DNA from 3 places in the Lysinibacillus sp. EB106-09-02-XG168 genome. Region 2 is predicted to be linked to each of the others. Evidence: predicted binding sites of a transcription regulator. Region 2 holds the regulator's gene; each other region holds the start of a gene.
The links. Region 2 encodes LexA, which represses DNA repair genes until DNA is damaged. Its sites were predicted from a motif close to CGAACATATGTTCG; they were not measured.
Positions count from the first base shown of each region.

Region 1: the regulator LexA is predicted to act here: its motif matches at 870-883, upstream of uvrB (excinuclease ABC subunit UvrB).
Region 3: the regulator LexA is predicted to act here: its motif matches at 1,369-1,382, upstream of AC3WSO_RS11625 (WYL domain-containing protein).

Region 1 covers NZ_JBYTDN010000003.1:723,267-728,423, forward strand. The annotation lists gene AC3WSO_RS04395 (competence protein ComK) at 1-77, opposite strand, end outside; gene AC3WSO_RS04400 (IDEAL domain-containing protein) at 303-545, shown strand; gene uvrB (excinuclease ABC subunit UvrB) at 957-2,936, shown strand; gene uvrA (excinuclease ABC subunit UvrA) at 2,944-5,157, shown strand, end outside.
Region 2 covers NZ_JBYTDN010000003.1:1,272,128-1,277,284, reverse strand. The annotation lists gene AC3WSO_RS06910 (GNAT family N-acetyltransferase) at 2-514, shown strand; gene AC3WSO_RS06905 (DJ-1/PfpI family protein) at 575-1,114, shown strand; gene AC3WSO_RS06900 (hypothetical protein) at 1,215-1,604, opposite strand; gene AC3WSO_RS06895 (YneB family resolvase-like protein) at 1,616-2,281, opposite strand; gene yneA (cell division suppressor protein YneA) at 2,278-2,595, opposite strand; gene lexA (transcriptional repressor LexA) at 2,760-3,377, shown strand; gene AC3WSO_RS06880 (gamma-glutamyl-gamma-aminobutyrate hydrolase family protein) at 3,560-4,282, opposite strand; gene AC3WSO_RS06875 (prepilin peptidase) at 4,371-5,123, opposite strand.
Region 3 covers NZ_JBYTDN010000003.1:2,194,310-2,199,466, forward strand. The annotation lists gene AC3WSO_RS11605 (hypothetical protein) at 1-169, shown strand, start outside; gene AC3WSO_RS11610 (hypothetical protein) at 225-407, opposite strand; gene AC3WSO_RS11615 (hypothetical protein) at 602-742, opposite strand; gene AC3WSO_RS11620 (HTH domain-containing protein) at 844-1,293, shown strand; gene AC3WSO_RS11625 (WYL domain-containing protein) at 1,402-1,626, shown strand; gene AC3WSO_RS11630 (YhjD family protein) at 1,704-1,976, shown strand; gene AC3WSO_RS11635 (Ig-like domain-containing protein) at 2,003-3,076, opposite strand; gene AC3WSO_RS11640 (hypothetical protein) at 3,216-3,668, opposite strand; gene AC3WSO_RS11645 (hypothetical protein) at 4,022-4,240, shown strand; gene AC3WSO_RS11650 (hypothetical protein) at 4,320-4,706, shown strand; cobalamin riboswitch at 4,857-5,040, shown strand.

The sequences.
Region 1 (5,157 bases), 550 kb from region 2:
TTAAAGTCGTACTGGACTGGCTGAAGTAAATAGGTGTTAAAAGAAAGTAAATATCCATTGACGTAGTTTGCTGACATCTATGTAAGCCTCCTTTTTCTATTTCTTCTTGAAGTGTAAAACACAAAAATAAATTCAGAAAATATAGATAAACGAAGGAGGTTCGTGCAATTTCAAGAAATTGCTTAGAATAATTGCTTAAAATAGCACGAGGATAATAGTAAATCGAAGTGATTTTCAGTTCGTAAGCATTGCATTTCAATTTCAATTTTCTTATAATTTAGAAAAGGATCGAGGTGAGATCGTTGGATAAATATTATTCGTATACAGATTTTCTAAAAGCCGTTGGTCAGACAAAGAAAGTTGATGAGGCAGAGAAATTATTAAACGAGATTTATTTAGATTTATTTTTAAATCATATCCAGCGTAAGCATCGTGAAGAGCAGCTCATGGTTCTGATAGATAGAGCACTCGATGACAAAGATGAGAACGCATTTCATCTATACGCAAACGAACTAGTAGCTTTACACCAAGATACAACTGAATAATATGACGAGCCCGCTCTCTGTTATTGGAGGGTGGGATTTTTTTGATTTTATTTGCAAGATTGATGACCAAGCGGATCAGTTCCCTTAGTAACCGAATTAGATCTCTCTAGACTCCACTCGCATAACCCTTTAATAGACATGAACCTCACGAGTACTTCATCACCAAACAATGAAATTCCTGCTAAGGTCATGTATTTACATCGCCCCATCTCGATTAGCTAACAATTGGAAAGGGTAATCTATTGATAGAGATGTTCCGATAAATATTATAGTACATACGTTCTGTTAAATTCATCGCTAATAGAGCAAACGAAAAAATATTTACAAACATTCGTTCGTTAAATGTTCGAAATTTTAATAACGCTATGCTAAAATATATGTACAAATTGGAAGGAAAGGACGGGGACATGTGTGCAAACATTTGATTTACAAGCGCCATATACGCCTAGTGGAGATCAGCCACAGGCAATTGCGGAATTAGTGGAGGGTGTACGTGCAGGTAAACGTCATCAAACGTTGCTTGGGGCAACAGGAACGGGAAAAACGTTTACGATCTCTAATGTCATTAAAGAGGTAAAAAAACCGACACTTATTATGGCACACAATAAAACACTAGCGGGTCAATTATATAGTGAGTTTAAAGAGTTCTTCCCTGATAATGCAGTTGAATACTTTGTCAGCTACTATGATTACTTTCAACCAGAGGCCTATGTACCGCAGACGGATACTTATATCGAGAAAGATTCAAGCATTAATGATGAAATTGATAAGTTGCGTCACTCTGCGACATCTGCATTATTCGAGCGCGATGATGTCATTATTATTGCATCTGTGTCCTGTATTTATGGTCTAGGTTCTCCAGAAGAATATCGTGAACTGGTCGTATCAGTGCGTACGGGAATGGAAATTGAACGTAATCAGTTGCTTCGAAAATTGGTCGATGTCCAGTATGAGCGTAATGATGTTAGTTTTACACGTGGGACGTTTCGAGTACGTGGTGATGTAGTGGAAATTTTCCCAGCATCACGTGATGAACATTGTATCCGCGTGGAATTTTTCGGGGATGAGATTGATCGAATTCGCGAGGTGGATGCCTTAACTGGAGAAATACTAGCAGAGCGTGATCATGTTGCTATTTTCCCAGCGTCCCACTTCGTTACACGAGAAGAAAAAATGCTAAAAGCTATTGATAATATTGAAAAAGAGTTGGAGGAGCGTTTAGCTCTTTTGCGTGCAGAGGATAAATTATTAGAGGCGCAGCGTTTAGAGCAACGCACTCGTTACGATTTAGAAATGATGCGTGAAATGGGCTTTTGCTCGGGTATTGAAAACTACTCACGTCATTTAACATTGCGTGAAGCGGGGGCAACACCATATACACTACTTGACTATTTCCCTGATGATTTTTTACTTGTTGTCGATGAAAGTCACGTTACTTTGCCACAAGTTCGGGGGATGTATAACGGTGACCAAGCACGTAAAGGTGTGCTAGTTGAGCATGGCTTCCGTTTACCATCAGCACTAGATAACCGCCCTTTACGTTTTGAAGAATATGAGAAACATATACATCAAGCTATTTATGTATCGGCAACACCTGGCCCATATGAGCTTGAGCATACGCCGGAAATGGTACAGCAAATTATTCGTCCAACTGGGCTGCTTGATCCACAAATTGACGTACGTCCTATTGAAGGACAAATTGATGATTTAATCGATGAGATTCAAGGTCGTATTGTTCGTGATGAACGAGTGCTCGTTACAACGTTGACGAAAAAAATGTCAGAGGATTTATCAGCTTATTTGAAAGAAATGGGCTTAAAGGTGGAGTACTTACATTCAGAGATTAAGACGCTAGAGCGAATTGAAATTATTCGCGAGCTGCGAAAAGGTACTTATGATGTTCTAATCGGCATTAACTTATTGCGAGAAGGGCTAGATATTCCTGAAGTTTCTCTTGTGGCGATTTTAGATGCTGATAAGGAAGGATTTTTACGTTCAGAGCGTTCATTAATTCAAACGATTGGACGTGCAGCACGTAATGCTAATGGTCATGTCATTATGTATGCAGATAATATGACGGATTCGATGAAAAAGGCAATTGACGAAACGAAACGTCGTCGAGCACTGCAAATGGCGTATAACGAGGAGCATGGAATTACACCGAAAACGATTGTGAAGAAAATTCCTGATGTTATTCGGGCGACACAGGTGGCAGAGGAAGAAGAGACTTATGTAGCGAAGGCTACAAAAGGTAAGAAGCTGACGAAGGCGGAAAAAGAGCAGTTACTTGCTACGCTAGAAGTAGAAATGAAGGAAGCAGCAAAAGCACTCGATTTCGAACGTGCTGCTGAGCTGCGCGATACAATATTTGAATTGAAATTAGAAGGGTGAACGGCTTGTGAAAAATACTGAAATAGTCGTGCAAGGCGCACGAGCACATAATTTAAAAAATATTAATGTCACAATTCCACGCGATCAATTAGTCGTGCTAACAGGTTTATCGGGCTCAGGGAAATCATCATTAGCGTTCGATACTATTTACGCTGAGGGACAACGCCGTTATGTAGAATCCCTTTCAGCCTATGCCCGTCAATTTCTTGGGCAAATGGATAAACCAGACGTCGATGCGATAGAGGGATTATCCCCTGCTATTTCAATCGATCAAAAAACGACGAGCCGTAACCCACGTTCGACAGTTGGGACAGTAACGGAAATCTATGATTATTTACGTTTGCTATATGCACGTATCGGTAAGCCTATTTGTCCAAATCACGGTATAGAAATTACCTCTCAAACGATTGAGCAAATGGTCGATCGTTTATTAACTTATCCAGAAAGAACGAAAATGCAGTTGCTTGCTCCAATGGTAGCAGGGCGTAAGGGAACACACGTAAAGCTACTGGAAGATTTAAAAAAGCAAGGATTTGTTCGAGTACGTATCGACGGTGAGCTACGTGATTTAGATGATTCGATTGAACTTGATAAAAATAAAAAACATTCAATAGAAGTAGTCATCGATCGTGTTGTGATGAAGGAAGGTATCGCGGCACGTCTTAGTGATTCCTTAGAGACAGCATTACGTTTGGCAGATGGGCGAGTACTTGTCGATGTGATGGAGCATGAGGAATTATTATTTAGTGAGCATCATGCTTGTCCATTATGTGGATTTTCAATCGGTGAGCTAGAGCCTCGTATGTTTTCATTCAATAGTCCATTCGGAGCTTGTCCAAGCTGTGATGGTTTAGGCTCGACACAAGAGGTCGATCTTGATTTAGTAGTACCCGACTGGAATCGAAGTTTATTAGAGCATGCTATAGCACCGTGGGAACCGACAAGCTCTCAGTATTATCCACAGTTATTAAAGGCAGTGTGCGATCATTATGATATACCGCTGGACGTACCGGTAAAGGATCTACCGAAAGAAAAGATGGATAAAATTTTATATGGTTCTGGTCAAGATAAAATCCATTTCCATTATGAAAATGAGTTTGGCAATGTGCGAGATCAAATGATTGAATTCGAAGGCGTTGTCCGTAATGTGGAGCGCCGCTTTAAGGAGACAACATCTGATTATGTGCGTGAACAAATGGAAAAATATATGGCGCAGCAAGCATGTCCATCTTGTAAAGGGTATCGCTTAAAGCCTGAAACATTAGCTGTAAAACTAGCAGATAAGCATATTGGTGAAGTGACACAGTATTCGATTCAGGAAGCTGATACATTTTTCAAAGAGCTGGATTTATCAGAAAAGGATATGAAAATTGCTCGACTTGTTTTACGAGAAATTGAAGAGCGACTTGGCTTCCTTGTCAATGTAGGGCTAGATTATTTAACATTAAGTCGAGCGGCAGGAACACTTTCAGGGGGAGAAGCTCAACGAATTCGCCTTGCAACACAAATCGGCTCGCGTTTAACAGGAGTGCTCTATATTTTAGATGAGCCATCAATCGGCTTGCACCAACGTGATAATGACCGTCTTATTAGTACACTGCAAAATATGCGTGATATTGGCAATACGCTTATTGTTGTCGAGCACGATGAAGATACAATGCTGGCGGCGGATTATCTTATTGATGTTGGTCCTGGTGCAGGTGTGCATGGCGGTCAAATTGTAGCGGCAGGAACACCGCAGGAAGTAATGGAAAATGAAGAGTCTTTGACGGGGCAATATTTAAGCGGTAAGAAGTTTATTCCACTGCCAATTGAGCGTCGTAAACCGAATGGACGCAAATTATCGATTAAAGGTGCCAAGGAGAATAATCTTCAAAATGTGAAGGTAGATGTGCCACTTGGCTTATTCGTTGCAGTAACTGGGGTTTCAGGTTCAGGTAAATCAACGCTTATTAATGAGATTTTATATAAGTCCTTAGCTCAAAAGCTAAATCGTTCAAAGGTGAAGCCTGGAGAACATAAAGAGGTAACGGGGATTGAAGAGCTCGAGAAGGTTATTGATATTGACCAATCACCAATCGGTCGTACACCTCGCTCAAATCCTGCTACGTATACAGGCGTTTTCGATGATATTCGAGATGTTTTTGCAACAACAAACGAAGCAAAAGTACGTGGCTATAAAAAAGGACGCTTTAGCTTCAATGTTAAGGGAGGTCGCTGT
Region 2 (5,157 bases):
AATGTTTATCAAAACAAACAGACTATTAATAAGGGAATTCGAAGTTCAAGATTGGCAAGCTGTCTATGAATATACTTCAAATCCAAATGTGATGAAGTATATTCCAGAGGGAGTTTTTAATGAGGAGCAAGCAAAAAAGTTTGTTTCAGAAAATAGCGGTGAAAAAGCAAAACACTTCCCTATTATTTTACTAAGTGAACATATGGTTATTGGTCATATTGTTTTCCATCAATATTTTGGCGATCATACTTACGAAATTGGTTGGGTATTGAATCCAAGCTATTACAACAATGGATACGCATCTGAAGCAGCAAGAGCTGTACTGGACTACGGATTTAAAGAAATGAAACTGCATAGAATTATTGCAACTTGCCAGCCGGAAAATATCCCATCCTATAAAGTGATGGAGAAAATCGGCATGAGACGCGAGGGTTATTTTAAAAAATGTATACCACACAATGATGAGTGGTGGGATGAATACTACTATTCTGTCTTAGATGAAGAGTGGGTATAAGATACTCTTTCACTATTGTACTGTTCTAAATCTTCGTTTTAAAATAGATGGGAGCATTATATGAAAAAGACCGCTATATTATTGTATCCCCAATTTAGTGAATATGAATTGAGTGTAGCATTATCTATATTAATGCAAGGAGATAAACCCATTATTACTGTTGGGTTAAACAACGAAAAAATTAAAGGGGAATCTGGGTTATCTTGTATTGCCGATACACAAATAAGTGAAGTTAATCTTGACGAAATCGATAGCTTGTTGCTACCTGGGTGTATGGATATAGCTACCCTAATAAACGAGCAAGAATTAATTGATCTTATTAGTAATGTGAATGCCAAAGGTGCAATCATTGCAAGTATCTCTAGCTCTCCATCACTGTTAGCGAAAGCTGAAGTATTAAAAAACAAAAAGTATACTGTTGGATTGCCGCTAGAAGGTATAAGAAAATTAGACTTCTTCGATCTTAATCATTTCTCAGAAGACCTAGTTGTACAAGATGGCAACATCATAACTGCAAGAGGTAGAGGTTTTATACAATTTGGGATTACTGTGGGCAAAGCCCTACATCTCTCTTTTGATGAAGATTGGTACAGAGAATAACGAAATAGCTCTAAATGATATGAAAGATTACTACAATAAAAGATGGCAAGTTTCTAGAGAATATTGAGCAAGAGAGGTAGAAATGGCTACTTCTCTTATTTTATTTCCGAAATGTCCCATCAGTTGGCCATTCTTTCGCTGTTCTATCCGTCATTTTGGCGTTTCTATCCACCTTTTTCGCTTTTCTATCCGTCATTTTCGCTTTTCTATCCACCCTTTTCCCTTTTCTATCCGTCACTTTCGCTTTTCTATCCACCCTTTTCCCTTTTCTATCCATCACTTTCGCGTTTCTATCCACCTTTTTCGCTGTTCTATCCATCACTTTGGCGTTTCTATCCACCTTTTTCGCTGTTCTATCCGTCACTTTGGCGTTTCTATCCACCTTTTTCGCTTTTCTATCCGCCATCTTCGCTGTTCTATCATCACTACTCGTTCCTTCACCTTCATCTAGAGCCTTTAAAAAGAAAAAAATCAGTAGGAAAACTCCCACTGATTAAAACGTTACTTTATTTCGTTTCCCTCTAAATGTTCCCGATATCTCCTATGGACAGTGGCTTTGCTTACATCAAAGCCTAGCCCCCTAAGAGTCATAGCTATTTCCTCAAATGTGAAACCTCGATTGCGGAGTTTGACGATTTCTTCTATAGGGACATCTTTACGTTCTTGGCCGTTTGGATTTCCTCGATTAGATAAATTATTTTCAGGGCGGTAGCCATTTTCAACTGCACGACGCATGCCACGACGTATTTTAGCATTATGGATTCTACGCTGGTACTCCTCTACAATTGCTAAAATTTCTAGGAGCATCGTATCCATTTCATTTAATTGTACAGGTCCCGCGTCTCGCATAGAGAAGACATTAGTTTCAGTTTTCTGCAATAAATGCAAAACGGCCATTCGAGCATTTCCACGTCCTAAACGTGTTTCATCCTGCACAAATAATGCTGTTACTTCTTTTTCTTTTATGAAATCGAGCATTTCTAGTAAACCTTCTCGTTCCACATCATAGCCGCTATGCTTATCCTTAAAAACAAGTTTCACTTCGTAGCCCTGTTCTTTTGCATAGCGTACTAACTCCTCCTCCTGTCGCTCTAACGAGGAGCTTTGTGTCTCTTTTTCTGTACTCACACGGCAATAGACAACAGCCGATTGTTGTTTTGTTATCATTTTACATTTCTCGCAATTTCAATTGAATTTATAGGATGGGGTTGGTCGTCACCCACTACTGGAATCACTAGAGAATTACCTGCAATAATTCGTACGTTCGATAATTCATTTTCTGCCTTAACAAGCTTAATCCAATCATCCGACTTCATTTTACCACGGTATTGTTCGGCTAACGACCATAAGCTATCACCATGCTCGATTTCAATTTCTGCGTATGTAACATCGCCTGGATCTGTTATAAAAAGATATGCTGTAAATAGTAGACAAGCTCCTAATAAAATTGTAATATGTGGATTTTTTTCAAACCAGTTCATGTGTATAACCCCTTTTCGAGAATGTTTGTTCGGAATATATGTTCTTATATTAATGCGAACAAACGTTTTTGTCAAACACTTTTCGAACCTATGTTTGCTTAAGTGTTCGCATTCTGCTATACTACATAATAAGTAGAATGATTAGAAAAAAGAGGTGAGCAATCATGAAAAAAGTTTCGAAAAGACAAGAGGCCATATTAGATTTCATTAAAGAAGAGGTACGCGCAAAGGGGTATCCGCCATCTGTACGTGAGATTGGTGAAGCAGTTGGACTTGCTTCAAGCTCTACGGTTCATGGACATTTAGCTCGTTTGGAGCAAAAAGGCTTAATTCGACGCGATCCAACTAAACCACGTGCCATTGAAATTCTAGAGCCAGAGGATTCTATTCAAAAGCAACATGTTATACATGTACCACTTGTGGGGAAAGTTACTGCGGGTTCTCCGATAACTGCTGTTGAAAATATCGATGAATATTTCCCGCTACTGGATATTTATGGTACAAGTGAAGATCAGTTATTTATGCTAGAAATTATGGGCGAATCAATGATTGAAGCTGGCATTTTAGACGGAGATTTAGTTATTGTTAAACAAAAATCAACAGCTGATAATGGTGATATTGTCGTAGCAATGACTGAAGAGAATGAAGCAACTGTAAAGCGTTTCTTTAAGGAAAAAAGTCATTTCCGTTTACAGCCTGAGAACGCAACAATGGAGCCCATTATCGTAGACCAAGTTTCTATTTTGGGGCATGTTGTAGGTCTTTATCGTCGTGTTCATTAAAAGTATCTCAATAGCAACGTACAAAAAGAGGATTTTATGTTCGCAAATGGGCATATACCTCTTTTTCTTATTTTTTGAGTACCATTTTATACACTAAAAAAGAACCCACTTATATGGATTCTTCCCTCTAGCAATGTCTTTAGTTTAATTTCCGTCTTAAGCCATGTAATGCTTATCCAGTTTTATGCCTCTACCTTGAATTTCAAACTCGCCTTTACAAATGCAGTGAATAATTTTTTTGATGCTTCATCTCCAGCAATAGCTAGCTCTTCAGGATGCCATTGTACTGCTAGACAAAATGGTAAATCTTCGTGTACTACGGCTTCAACGATACCATCACTTGATTTGGCTGCCACTTTCAATTTTTCTGCTGCTACGTTTATTGCCTGATGATGAAATGAATTCACCGCAATTTTTTCTTCCTCGATAATCGCTGTTAATAATGTATCCGGTGTTAGATGAACATGATGTGTAACAACGCCACGTGCCGCTTGTTGCGTATGCTTTATTAATTTTTTACTATGATATTCACTATCAATATCCTGATAGAGTGTGCCTCCAAACGCAACATTCAGCATTTGAATCCCTCGACAAATTCCGAAAATCGGCATTTGCCGAATAGAGGCCGCTTCAATCAAGGAAAGTTCTATTGAATCCCTTTCCGGGTGAATCTTTCCTAACTTTGGTGTAGGTTCTGCACTAAAAAGAAATGGATGTACATCATGTCCGCCCGAAAGTAATAATCCGTCCGTCAACGATAAAATTTGTGCTATGTCCTCTTCAACTCCAAGCGGAATTATAAGAGGTACACCCCCAGCTTCAATTATACTTTTGCTATAAGCAGCATTTACTCTTGAGGACAAATCATCCTCCGCAAAGGCTGTTATTCCGATAATTGGTTTCATCTTATCCCCTCCATGATCTTTATCTAGCATTTACTACCTATAAAAGCTTGAAGACTATTAATCATCGAAAGACTCCCCCACTGATTAATTACCAAAATCCAAGATACCAATTCATCAACGCATCCCCATAGAAATAGATAATAATAGCAGCTAAGGCAATAGAAGGTCCGAATGGTATAGGCGTTTTCCTTCCCTGTCCGCGTACTTTTAACACTACTATTCCAACAATCATGCCAATGACAGCAGCTAAAAATAGCGTCAGAAGTGCATGCATTGTCCCGAGTACAAGACCAAGTAAAAAGAATAATTTAATATCGCCACCACCCATTCCACCTCTTGATAGAACAGCTATACAATATAATATGCCAAAACCTACGACAGCCCCAACTATACTGTCCCACCACGGAGACAAAGGAGATATCACGCGTCCAAAAACTAGTAGTGGTAAAAAGAATAATAGCACCTTATCGGGAATAAGCATATACGCAAAATCCGACACCACAATAATGACTAATAATGAAATTAATAATAGCGCTACAAAAAATTCTGCACTAAAGCCTAATTTCCAATAAGCAACAGCAAATAAAAGGCCCGTTATAAGTTCCATTAGTGGATAAATCCAAGAAATTTTTTGCCCACAGCTACTGCATTTTCCACCTAAAAATACATAAGACAATACAGGCACCAAATCAAGCGCCCTCAACTGTCTCTTACAAGAAGTGCAATGCGAAGGCGGACGCACAATGGACTCCTTCAAAGGCACACGTAAGCCAACTACATTAAAAAATGAGCCAAGAACGAGCCCAAATATTAAAACTGTAATTGTATAAGTAATCTCCATTTTATGTCCTCCTATACTAATAGACGCCCATACA
Region 3 (5,157 bases), 920 kb from region 2:
GAATCCAGGTTCACCAACTATGCAAACAGAAGCAGAAAATTATATTGCACTGGCTGTAAAGGATGGTATTATCCAAACTTCACATTTGAAGGATTTACAAAGTGGAGCAATGACAACTGATCGTTTGATTGGATTGTATATTACGATTCAACAAAGACGGAGTAAATAAGCAGAAAATTCAAAGGACTGAGCCATTTAGCAATAGTTTCAGTCCTTTGAATTTATTATTTCTTATAAACCCACATTATACTAGCTCCGCCAAGATTGTAACCATAATCTGTTGAAGTAGTAACAGCACCAGTTAATGTTGAACGGAATGAATGACCGTCAAGTTTAGCGATTTGAACTGATCCACTTTGTCCAGAAATATCTTTTCTACCTTGTGATAAACCACTTGTTAAGTCCATTGTAGATATTGCTCCAGAAAAAGATTTAAATTTATAACCTTTGTTCATAACCACTTCATAACTTATTAAATTGCTTTTATTAACACCAAAATTCACTTTAGCAATTTCTTTCTTTTTAGCAAGAAGTGGAGCAACGCTTGTTAAAGCATCTTCAGAAGTTTCGATTTCTGTAGACTGTGGTTCCTCTTCATACTCTAAGAATCAGCATCTTCGTAGACTGGGATACTGACTGTTGTTTGAAACTCCTCAGAGTATTCCTCGGCATGTGCATTATTTATTGCCGTAAATCCAATAAATAACAATAAAGTTAGAACGAGTGAAAATAATTTCTTCATTTTTTACCTCCGTGAAATATGTATTTATTACAATATTTAGTATATAATATTGTAATAATAAAACAAGTTTTTGTGTAAAAAATATAAAGAGGTGTAATATAATGGATGAAATTCAAGATAATATAGAAGTATCTTTACTATCCACTCCATCAAATCAATCTGATTACCTTAGAGAACAATTTCAAAAGTTAATTAAAAAATTTAATTTAAAGTTCCAACAACTTTCGAAAATGTTTGGTATGACCATAAATGAGGTAGAAGATTTAATGAATGGTTCAAATAACATTACAAACCAAAAGTTTGAAGATGTAGAGAATAAATTAGCAATGTTGAATTATGGTTTTGAAGGTTTTGATGCAAAAGAAAGGGTAAAAGTAATATTGAATACTTTGTTAACTGAATACGAGTTAACGACTGAAAACTTGTCTAAAATTATTAATGTAGAAGAAAAAGAACTTATAGATTTTAAGGAAGATCAATTACTAGAAAAAACTATGGAAATAAAGATATCTGTGAATATCATTATGCTTAATTTTGTTTTACATAAATAATACTTAAGCCCAGGTACTCAATTAATTTTGAGCCTGGGATTTTTTTAATTTCCTTAATTTTCACTTGCTAAATTACAAACGAATGTTCTTGTTGAGAGGTGTGGAATGATGAAAAAACAACTGATTAAAGCGATGCAGCGCAACCAATTTTTAAATATGATGTACATGGCTAAGGACGGTAATGTGTCAAAAAGACGAATCAAAATCATTAAGATTGTTGGTGATTCGTTTCAGGCGTATTGTTTTACGAGGCAAGCCAAACGTACATTTAGGATTGATAGTATATTGGCAGTTGTTCCAATCGTCCACAAGGAGCAAGAGGTTGTATGTTGAATATTGAACAGCGTTAATTATTTCATAATTTTGTAATTTTGGATATGGCAGTTCAATCATTATAGCGTGATTTCAAAGTGATAGAAAATCTTAAAATGAGTAAGGTCTACTTGCCAATCCTTGAAAAGCTTCTAAAGGACATAACACAAGATTATTACAACTCTAAGAGGCTGTTAGCCAAAGATAAAATTAAGGTAGTAAAATGGGAAAAAATAGATGAATACTTTAGCGATGTACATGTAGCTACATCTGGCAATGATGTAGTTCTACGATATGCTAATATGGCACTAAAAACGCAGGTTGAAAATTTATTAATTAGTCACCAAAATAAAGACCAGGCGCTCGATTGAAAGTGAGTACCTGGTCATTTTTTTGTTTAATATTCTCTTACTTCAAATGAAGCTATTTTATCATGAACAATATATTCCGTTACTTTTTTATAAGGTGAAATTGTTTTTGAAAATTTAAATGTTGATGTGCCTTGAGCACTATCAAACCAATTTAAGTAGTTGTTTAAAACGGTATTTGTAACATCATATTCTTTTGTTATGCCGTTCACCAATGTGATACTTAGAATAGCATTCGATGATTCATTGTTTAATTTTTTAACGATAGCTGTAGCAGTCGCAACTAGTTCTGTGTTTTCGACCTTAGCAGTAATAATTGCTTGACCTTCACGAATAGCGGTTACATTACCATTCGGGTCTACAGTGGCAATTGATTCATCACTTGATGACCATATTACATTTGCGCTATTTGGTGTTACAGTGGCAGTTAATTTTTCTGAACTACCTTCCAAAAGTTCTAATGTATTTCTATCTAATGAAATAGAATCACTAGAGTCTATGTTAGTTAACTCTCCATCTATATCTATAGCATCTAGATCATATCGTACAGTACTGTCAGTCCCAACTTTTGACGTATTATCATCCGCATAAATAAAAACGGAATGTTGCTTATCAGTTAATCCAGATTTTTCATATACTAATGCCTTCTTAGTTTCAACAAAACCAGTTTGATTAAAACGTTCAGTAACTCCATCTATTTCTATAACTATATTAGAAGAGCGGTACACAGAACTTTTAAGTCCTATAAGTCTAAATTTCGTACCAGTAAAGTTGAATTTAATTCCATTTAATTCGTTAATAAATGGATGTTTTAATAAATAAGATGAATATCCCGAGTTATAATATTGATCATTTTGAGTTTTGTGTACATCACCTAGATACTCGATTTTAAGATTTGAATCATCATATCGCTTCCAACCCTTTTCAGGTTTTTTTAAACTATCCCCAACTACAGCACTATTCTCAAGAGTAGTATTTAAATTAGTTACCCCTTCTTCATAATCGACTACTTCAGCTGCAGATGCATTCCCAACACTTATACTAACAAGTACTACTAACAAAAATGCTAGATAAATAAACCCTTTTTTCAATAACTTACTCACTTATGTATCCTCCTTTAAATTATATATAGCAATACTAAAAACTACAAAGATAACTTTAAACAATAAGGGACTAATTTACCATAATAAAAATCGGTTATTTTCAATAAAAAAAGCCACTCATTTGAGTGACTTAAAATAATTATTCTATGATAGTAGCAATAATTGCAGGGAATCCTAAATCATCTTTTCCATTGTATGTCCCATAAATAGTTACTTCAGAATCCATACTAATATCTTTTAGAGAAAGATTGTTTACTGAGTACATGCCTTTACCATCACCTTCAGCTGTTGTAACAGTAAATGTTCCTCCAGTACCTTCGCTAGCAATATTAGTAACTTTCCCACTGATAGTTACCTTTGTGTTTTTTTCAACTTCATCACCATTTGCTTTTACAAAATCTAATTTAATCGCTTCAGCTTTCAATTTTTCATTTAATTCATTTTGTGAAAGACCTTTAGTTTCAGTAACTTTATCTGTTGCATCTTTTTCTTCAGCAGCTGGTGTTTCTTCTTTAGGAGCAGCTTTCTCTTCTTCTCCACATGCAGTTAATAATAGTGTTGATAATGCTCCAACGTAAAATAATTTCTTCATTTAAAAATTCCCCCTCTATATTACCATTTTAGGAAACTTAGATTTAAAAGTACATATAAAAAACAAATAATACATAAAATGGTAATTATTCTTTCGTTTTTTACTTAATTTATTCATAAGAAAATAAGTATAGATTAGATACTTTTAAAACTATAAAGAAAGGATGGATGAATGAACGAACGAAAAAATATTAGATATTTTAGAGAAGGAGGCTATAAAAAGAAATCAAGTCATGAGAAAAGTCAAAATGGATGATGGGACAATCTATTATACATGTGGTGAGTTAAACGTTAAAAGGTTAGCAAAAACTGCTTTAACTTTATTAACATAGACTTAGTGAATGAGGGATGTTAATGAGAAATAAAAATTATCGTGAAACAGAAATCGATAAAGCTGAGTTAACTGACTCTGAAAAGAAATTTATTGAAGCATCGTTAAAATTTGCACCTCCTAATTCAAAAGTAGTTAAAGTTGAAAATGATGGTTACACATACTTTAGAATTGGAGAATTAAATATAGACAAGGCTGCTAGATTATTTTATGAAATGTTAAAAAGACAGGGGAAAATCTAATAAGAACTTTGTATTTATTTGAACATATTAAAAGGTAATATCCGTCTTACCTCGAATAATGTTGTAAGAGGTGATAGCAATGGAGGATAAGGCGTATTGGAAATGTGATTATACTTACGAAGAAAAAAGCGAAGTTAATACTGCTGAATATAAGTCGCCTAACCAATATGATAATTCAACTAAACTAAATATGGTTGCTAAAAGCTTAGCGAGAGAGATTAAAAATGAAACAGGTCGTACCGTTAAAAGTTTCATTCGATTAGTGGAAATGCCAGTGGTGAGTAAAAAGATATATCAGGTTGGCGACATTAAAGCTAGAAATGGGGTAAGTCGTGGTGAAATTATTTACAATGTGGCTACGACAGAAGAAGAAATAAAGGAAGTAGAAGAGAACAGAGAAAATTTACAGAACCTACTTGTTGATATGATGTATCAATATTATAAAAAGAATAAGGATTCTTTATAATATTTAGAGGGGTAACACCCTCTTTTTTTATTTGCAGTTTTTCAATTTCTTGACAGTAGGTAAACTACACATTACAATTTAGTTTGATAGTCAGTTAGGAATATTTACTCTACAGTTTCCGACATCTTTAAAACGGCTAATTTTACAACTGAATAGCGTGGAGTAATAGGTGTAAATTGCGTGCAATTTACTTAAAAGGGAAGTCGGTGCAAATCCGACACTGTCCCGCAACTGTAAATGTGAGCGACTTTTCGTATACCACTGTTTAGCGACGGGAAGGGGAAAAGTAGCGATGATCATGAGTCAGGATACCTGCCTATTATGAGTACACACCATAACCCTACGAGGAATAGGAGGTGGCATGTTGACAAAACAGAATGCTCTGTTCGTCACCGTACGTCAAATGCCCAAAATAAAAGAAGGTAATCGCTTTCAAGGCGATTCTTTTATG